DNA from 2 places in the Rhizobium sp. AN73 genome. Region 2 is predicted to be linked to the other one. Evidence: riboswitches for the same ligand, from Rfam matches in the RefSeq annotation. Region 2 holds a riboswitch; the other holds the start of a gene.
The links. Region 2 has a riboswitch for cobalamin ahead of RBH10_RS15335 ((2Fe-2S) ferredoxin domain-containing protein). Riboswitches for the same ligand answer to the same signal wherever they lie in the genome.
Positions count from the first base shown of each region.

Region 1 (4,141 bases), 640 kb from region 2:
TCCATGGGTGCGCTCGCCGCTATCTCCAAGGGCGAGAAGCCTTACGACGCCGAAGTCGTCAAGGCTGCCGTGACAACCATCAGCACCAATGCCAAGGCTTTCCCCGACCAGTTTCCGCAAGGCAGCGAGACCGGCAGTGCTGCGGCACCCGCCATCTGGGAAAATTTCGAGGACTTCAAGGCCAAGGCCGCCAAGCTCGGCGCGGATGCGGATACGGTTCTGGCCGGTCTCCCTGCCGATCAGGCCGGTGTCGCCACCGCCATGAAGACGCTGGGAGCCGATTGCGGCACCTGCCACCAGACCTATCGTCTGAAGAAGTGATCCTTGAACTTCGAAACGCCGCTTCCCGGCGGCGTTTTTTTGAGCATTTCCGTCAAAAGCGCGTAGCGGTTTTTCGTCAGGAAAATGTGCAAAAACAAAGAGATAGAGCAGACTGAACGTTTCCGTTTAAACAGGATGCGGCTCTAGAGCTGAAAAGACACCTGATCTCATCAGGTGAGCATGGGGAGAGGGGTCATGTCCTCCATTTGGACGAAGCTCGCGGGCGGGGTCGCGATGGCGGCGATTGCCGGTTTCGGCATTTTTGCCTGGGTCACGGCACCCGTGCGTCAGGCGCCGAGCCATTGGGTAAGCCTTGGCGAACCGGATCTGGCCAATGGCGAAACGCTGTTCTGGGCGGGCGGCTGCGCAAGCTGCCATGCGGCGCCTGATGCCAAGGGCGATGCGCTGCTGACGCTTTCGGGCGGGCAGGCGCTGAAAAGCCCCTTCGGCACCTTCCATGTGCCCAATATTTCTTCCGATCCGCAGCATGGCATCGGCAGCTGGACGCTGGCGGAATTCGGGGATGCGATGACACGCGGCGTCGGCAGGAACGGCGAACATCTGTACCCGTCTTTCCCCTATGCCTCCTATGCCCGCATGACGCAGAAGGACATCAACGACCTCTTCGGTTATCTGCGCGTTCTGCCCGCCAGCCAGAATGACGCGCCGGATCACGAGCTGCCGTTCCCTTTCAACATGCGAATGGCGCTGGGCGGCTGGAAGTTCCTCTATTTCGATACGTCCGGGCCACCCCGTGTTGAACTTGCCGATGCCAATGCCGAATTGCTGCGCGGCCAATATCTGGTGGAAGGGCCGGGCCATTGCGGCGAATGCCACACGCCGCGCAATGCACTCGGTGGTTTTCTGGAAGGCAAATGGCTGGCCGGTGGCCCCAACCCGGAAGGCGAGGGCCGCATTCCCGATATTACCCCCGGTTCCAAAAGTATCGGAAGCTGGGCGACGGCCGATATTGCCAACTATCTTGAAACCGGCTTCACCCCGGAATTCGACAGCGTCGGCGGCTCCATGGTCAAGGTGCAGCAGAACATGGCGCATCTGAGCGCCGACGACCGTAACGCGATTGCCGCCTATCTGAAGGCGATACCGTCGCGGTAGGGCGTGATACCTCTCCTCCGTCATCCTCGGGCTTGACCCGAGGATGACGCCGAGAGGGTAGCGTCGTGAGGTGTCGGACGCGCCGTCGCCATTGACTCCCGCACCCACCCGACGGATAACAATCCTGTGATGGTTCCTTCCGGGCGTTCCGGAAGGTGAAAAGGGAACACGATAGGGAGAAATCCTCATTCGTGGCTGCCCCCGCAACTGTGAGCGGAGAGCCTGAAGCGAAGTGCCACTGGTAAGCTGTCTCGCCGGATCTGGGCGAGGGCGATGCCGGGAAGGTGTTTCAGGTTTTGACCCGCAAGCCAGGAGACCTGCCATCACGGAAATGTCCATGCCGGCGGGGTGTCCGGAAGAGCGGAATTTCAGGGTGGCGACGCTGCTTCCCTGTGTCAGTCTCGTATCCCCGTGGTGAAGTGTATCGCATGCGGCTGTCCGGCTTTTGCCGTTCCGCCGCGTCTAAAGGCGCGGGGTCGCGCCGGGAGAGGGGTCACCATGTCCATCAACCAGAATACGGCAAATGCTGCCGTTTCAGCCAAAACGGGCAGCTTTGCACAATCGCTGACAGCGATCATGCTTGGCCTGTTCGTCGTCGGTTTTGTCGGCTTTTCGCATGTGGAAGCCGTTCACAATGCCGCGCATGACACACGTCATGCCAATGCTTTTCCCTGCCATTGAGGGGTGAGGCATGTCGTTTTTTCGTAATATCGTTTTTACCGCCGTTCTCGTCGGTATCGTCGGTGGCCTTGCCGTCTCGGCCATGCAGGCATTCGGCACCACACCGCTGATCCTCAAGGCGGAAACCTATGAAAATGCCGGCGGTGAAGCGCCTCACAGCCATGATGCTCCAGCCACGACCGGCGCGGATGCCGCTGCGGTTCCCGCCCATGAGCACAATGAGGAAGCCTGGGCTCCGGCCGATGGTTTTGAGCGCACCGCCTATACCTTGGCTGCCAATGTTCTGACCGCGATCGGTTACGCGCTGGTGCTGACTGGCCTCATCTCGCTGCGTGGCACCAATGCCGGCTGGCGCGAAGGTCTTCTGTGGGGCGTGGCCGGTTTTGCCGCCGTCATGCTCGCACCGATGATCGGCCTGCCACCGGAACTGCCGGGAAGCCCGGCCGCCGCCCTTGAGGCACGGCAAATCTGGTGGCTTTCGACGGTTGTCGCAACCGCGGGCGGCATTGCGCTCATCGCGTTTCGCCGCGAACCCTGGGCCATCGTACTGGCGCTGGTGTTGATTGTTGCCCCGCATGTCGTGGGTGCGCCCCTGCCGCCGGAAGGCGAACACGCGCTGGCACCGCTGCCGCTGGAGCGTCAGTTTATCGTTGCCGCCACCGTGACCAGCTTTGTTTTCTGGGCCTTGCTCGGAACATTGAGTGCGTTTTTCCTGAAGCGTTTCCAGTCGGCTTAAATCCATGCAGGACGCAGCCGAATGGAGTGACGAACTCGATGCGCTGCGTTTTGCCGTTCCCGGTCACGGCGCCTTCTGCGCCGTGCACCGCCTTGCCTTCAAGGCAGTTCTTGGCGCAAACCCCGACCGGGAAGCGGCGCTCGCCTATTTTCGAGATCACGAGGCCGCCTTTACGGCTGCGGCACTTGCGAAGATAAAACGCTCGGCCTTGCCCGCCGGTCGCAACCTGCATCTCAACAGCCGCGATATCCGCCGGGCAATTGCGGGTGAGGGCGGTGAGCCAGCGCCCCGTGTCTGTCGCGTACTTGACGGGCGGTGAGCCTTACCGGTGTTCCGCCGCGAAAATTCCAAGTTCAGCCTCGGCTTCCGGACCAAAGAGGCCGAGGCTTTTCAGAATTTCCGCTGCGAAACTGACCGGTGCACTGCCGGGTGCCGTGACGATGCCGCCATCGATCACCGCCTTCGGCTGGTCGCGATAAAGCGCTTCGCCACGATAGGCCGGATAGGCCTTGTGCGAGGTCAGCGAATTACCGGTATGGGCGACGTCATCAAGGACGCCCGTGCCCGCAAGCGCGCTTGCCGCCGCGCAGATGCCGGCAACCAGCCGGTCCTTCTCGCGAAACCGGTGCACCAGCCCGCCAAGATCGGCAGCCGTTCCCTTTTCCCAGCTGAGACCGCCGGGAATGACCAGCGCATCGATGTTGTCAGGATCAAGCGCGTCATAGCTTGTGTCGGGAGTAACGTTGAGCCCGCCCATCGAAATCACGGGGCGTCCGTCCGGGGTGGCATAAACGATATCGACGCCGAGATAGCTGCGCGCGGTGGCGGCAAGCAGCGCCGGTTCCCAGTCCGCAAAATCCTGCGCGAGCGCGATGGCAATCCGTGTCATATCTGTCTCCGTCGGTTTAATCAGGCGATCGACTGCATGTAACGCATGCCGGTGACCGGGCGGGGTGCGAAATCCATGCTTTCGTAGAAACGATGTGCCGCGACATTACCGGTCGTGGCGCTGACGGAAAGATAGTCACAACCGAGACGCTTGGCTATATCGCGGGCGCGGGAAACGAGGTGCTGGCCAGTGCCATGGCCGCGATGGCCATCACGCACGAAAAGATGGTGCAGCTCAAGCCCGCGGCGGCCTTCCTGCGCCCTGTAGAGCGGCAGCATCAGGGCGTAGCCGATCAGTTCGCCATCGGCTTCCGCCACGAGACCATGTACCCAGGGAAGGGGGCCGAACAGGTCGCGTTCCAGCTTCGCCGGCGTAATCGCCGCCGCATCGCCATGATA
Region 1 covers NZ_JARWME010000002.1:1,725,847-1,729,987, reverse strand. Annotated here, with positions in the region: gene RBH10_RS18485 (cytochrome c) at 1-321, shown strand, start outside; gene RBH10_RS18480 (cytochrome c) at 517-1,437, shown strand; cobalamin riboswitch at 1,551-1,777, shown strand; gene RBH10_RS18475 (CbtB domain-containing protein) at 1,936-2,118, shown strand; gene RBH10_RS18470 (CbtA family protein) at 2,129-2,854, shown strand; gene RBH10_RS18465 (hypothetical protein) at 2,859-3,173, shown strand; gene RBH10_RS18460 (type 1 glutamine amidotransferase family protein) at 3,177-3,743, opposite strand; gene RBH10_RS18455 (GNAT family N-acetyltransferase) at 3,764-4,141, opposite strand, start outside.
Region 1: it holds a riboswitch for cobalamin, as region 2 does, so the genes downstream of both, RBH10_RS18475 (CbtB domain-containing protein) here and RBH10_RS15335 ((2Fe-2S) ferredoxin domain-containing protein) in region 2, are expected to answer to the same signal.

Region 2 (4,141 bases):
AGCCCCCAAAAGGGCGATCTTGACCCATATGCATATTCCGCTCGATTATGACACGGTGATGCGCGAAACGCCCGATCATGTCGAACCGGGTTACGACCAGATGCGTTTCGAAGTCGAAATCGAGATCGAAGCGCCCTAATCCCGCCTGAAAAGGAACAGCATGTCGACCAGGCCTTTCCGTGCACCCAGTATGGCGAGCTTCTTCGACAATCTGCGCGCCAGCCGCCTGCGGGCGATGTTCCGGCGCGGCGAACTGGGGCTGGTGGCTCTCGCCGTTGTCATCGGCATTGCGGCGGGCCTTCTGGTGGCGCTGATCGGCGCACTAAGCACGGCGCTGCATGTGCTGGTCTTCGGCGTCGAGCGGCTGAGCAGCAGCGATCTGTCCGGCTGGGTCGTGCTTTCCGGGCCGATCATCGGCGGCATCGTGCTCGGCCTGATCCTGTTCATTCTTTCGAGGACCCGCAAAAAGCCGATGGTCGACCCGATCGAGGCGAATGCGCTGCATGGCGGCCGTCTGTCGCTGACGGACAGCATCATCGTCTGCGTACAGAACATCGTCTCCAACGGTTTCGGCGCGTCGGTGGGGCTTGAAGCGGGTTATACGCAGATTGCCAGCGGTGTGGCCTCCAAGATCGGTATCAAGCTGAAGCTGAGGCGAGGGGACATGCGCATCCTCGTCGGCTGTGGTGCTGCGGGCGCTATCGCTGCGGCCTTCAACGCGCCTTTGACCGGGGCGTTCTACGCCATAGAACTCATCATCGGCACCTATACCGTTGTAACGCTCGCGCCGCTCATCGTGTCGGCGCTGGTGGCGAGCATCGTGGCGGGGCTTATCGGCGGGCACGGCCTGTCGATCGATATCTATGATGCCAGCCGTGTTACGCCGCCGGATTATGTACCGGCCATCTTTCTCGGCGTGGTGTGTGCGGTAATCGGCATCGTGCTGATGCAGACGGTATCGCTTATCGAGGAAACGGCCCGCAAAAGCTCGATCCCCGGTTGGCTGCGCCCAACAATCGGCGGCGTGGCGGTGGGTGGCCTTGCACTGGTTTCACCGCAGGTCCTGTCGAGCGGCCATGGCGCGTTGCATCTCAACATCGATGCCGACCTGACGATATACGGGCTGGCCGGGCTATTCCTGCTGAAGGCGGCGGCCAGCGCCATTTCCATCGGCTCGAATTTCCGCGGCGGCCTGTTCTTCGCCTCGCTGTTCATGGGGTCGCTGATCGGCAAGATTTTCGCGCTCTGCGCGCCCTATATCGGTTACGGCTCGACATCACCGATTGTTTACGCCGTGGTCGGCATGAGCGCCTTTGCCGCCGCCATTATCGGCGGTCCACTGACGATGACGTTTCTGGCGCTGGAACTGACGGGGGACTTCCAGATCACGGCTCTGGTACTTGCCGCCGTGATCACGACGTCATTGGTGGTGCGCACGACCTTCGGTTACTCCTTCGCGACCTGGCGTTTTCACCTCAGGGGCGAAAGCATTCGCAGCGCCCATGATATCGGCTGGATACGCGACCTGACGGTGGGCAAGATGATGCGCGCCGATATTCGCAAGGCCAATGTCAGCATGGGTCTTCCGGCCTTCAAGGAGAAGTTTCCGCTCGGTTCGACGCAACGGGTGATCATGACCCATGATGACGGGCGTTATGCCGGTATCGTCCTTGTACCCGAAATCTACGCCGACCCGATGGATCGCGATCCCTCAACGATCAGCCTCGAAACCTATCTGCACTACAAGAACGACATATTGCTGCCGGCAATGAATGCGCGCCAGGCAGCGGCAGCCTTCGATGCAGCGGAGAGCGAAGCACTGGTCGTTGTCAACGACAAGATCGAGAACCGCCCGGTTGGCCTGCTCACCGAGAGCCATACGCTGAGGCGCTATAGCGAAGAACTCGAGCAGAGACGCCGGGAGGCGTCCGGCGAGCTATAAATTACATTAGAAAATTCTATTTATATATTGATATAAAATAACTTTATTATGAGTCACGTTCCTTTATGTGGTTGGCCTCTGCGTCAGGGAAGACGGTGCGTGAACCGACGTGGCATCACATCGTAAAGCTGAGGCTTGACTGGTGATGTGCGCTATGTATACGTTACTTTATAACATAACAGTCACGCAAACGAAGAGGTCTTTCATATCGAAGTTGAACTACCCGTGCAGGCGGTTGACAGCGACCGGCGGCAGTGTAGGTTCGCTCCGTCATGGTTCTTCCGCCACCCGGTGGAAGCTAAGAGGAATCCGGTGAAAACCCGGAGCTGTCCCGCAACTGTAAGCGGTGAGCCGATCGCCCACGATGTCACTGGCAGCAATGCCGGGAAGACGGGCGAGGTGGCTTTGACCCGCAAGCCAGGAGACCTGCCTGACAAATTGTAATTCCGTGGTCGGGGGGTGCCATGGGGATGATGGCTGTTCCGGCATTCCGCTGGAGGCCCGTCATTTTCGTTGCCGCCTCGTGAATGAGGCATTGTGACAACCGAAACCGAACCAACCAATCGAGAGCCATCCGCGCCCGACGCCGTGCTGCTTGTCGCCAAATCGGCGTTTGCGGCAGCACCGCATCAGGACATGCGGCGTCTGGCAGCGCTTACCGGCCAGCTGCGCGGAGCGAAAATCGTTCGTTTCGCGTTCACCGAGCAAGGCACGCCGTCTTTGCGTGAAGCGCTGTTCGAGCTTATCGAGGAGGATGTCGGCGATGTCCTCCTCGTGCCGCTGATGCTGCCCTTGGAGCCGAGCTTTCACAACTGGCTGATCAAAACCCTGAAACGATGGCGGGCGGCGGATTCGCGCCCGTGGCCATCGCTTTCAATAGCGGCCAACCCCACCTCCAGCGCCCTGATGGTACGTCTTCTCGAAGACCTCGCCGAAACGGCGCAGGCGCTTGATCTTTCATCCTCAGTGCGTCCGGCGGGCGAGGGGTCGCTGGTGCCTGCGCAGAAACGCCGCGTTCTCGTCTGTCAGGGCGGCCCGTGTAATTCGGCGGGTGCGGATGTGATCTGGGGTCATCTGCGCAACCAGCAGGAACGACAGAAGCTCAGGGTAACCGGCGACGGCACCATGACGGCCAAATCGACCTGTCTCGGCCCCTGCAACCTTGCGCCGGTCATGCAGGTCTTTCCCGAAGGCACCTATTACGGCGGTGTTACCGAGGAAGCTGTCGATCGCATCGTTGCCGAACACCTGCTTGGCGGGTGTGTCGTCGACGATTTTGCCTATCACCCGACCGGCCGCAAACAGCGGCTGCGCAATCTATCTGAATAGCATGAGAGGAAACATAATGTCGGCAAAGAGCTTTTCGCGTCTGGCGGCAGCCGGGCTTGCGGCTTTCATCACGGGAGCGGCAGCCAATGCCCTCGCCACCGAACCATTGCGCGTTGGCGCCACCTACATCACGAGCGGCCTTGATCCGGCAAAGGGCTCGAACGGCTGGGCTCTCGTCAGTCACGGCGTGGGTGAAAACCTCTTTACCGTCGACAAGGATGGCAGGCTTGTGCCTGATCTTGCCGATAAAGCCGAACGTACCGGCGATTTGACCTGGACCGTGATGCTGAAACCGGACCGCGCCTTTTCCGATGGTTCTCCGGTAACGGCAGCAGCGCTTGCTGCCGGTTTCGAGCATACTTTCGCAACCAACAAGGCGGCGCTCGCGACGGGTGGAAAGCTGGACTTTAAAGCGGCCGACGCGCTGACGCTCAACATCACCACGGAGAAGCCTGTTTCCTTCCTGCAGGCGCTGTTTGCGGAGTGGCCGCTGGTTGCCTATACGCCTGCCGCCGATGGCAAGGCTCTTTTCACCGGGCCGTATCAGATCGCGGATTTCAAGGCGGATACGTCGCTTAAACTGGCGCCGAATACGCATTTTACCGATGCAGGTTCCCGGTCTCCTGTCGATTTCCGCAGGTTCGGCGACGCGCAGAGCATAACCCTTGCGCTGGAAGCGGGCGAACTGGACCTCGCCTTCGGACTACCTTCGGAGGTCGTGAAGCGGCTGGAGGCCAATCCGGACCTGACGATCAAGTCCTTCCCGGTTGGTTATCAATATCTCGCCTTCTTCAATACGAAACGGACGATTACCACCGACATCAAAGTGCGCGAGGCGCTGGACCTGACTTTCGACCGCAAGGAACTGGC
Region 2 covers NZ_JARWME010000002.1:1,090,582-1,094,722, forward strand. Annotated here, with positions in the region: gene RBH10_RS15325 (MBL fold metallo-hydrolase) at 1-139, shown strand, start outside; gene RBH10_RS15330 (chloride channel protein) at 161-1,942, shown strand; cobalamin riboswitch at 2,199-2,391, shown strand; gene RBH10_RS15335 ((2Fe-2S) ferredoxin domain-containing protein) at 2,480-3,271, shown strand; gene RBH10_RS15340 (ABC transporter substrate-binding protein) at 3,288-4,141, shown strand, end outside.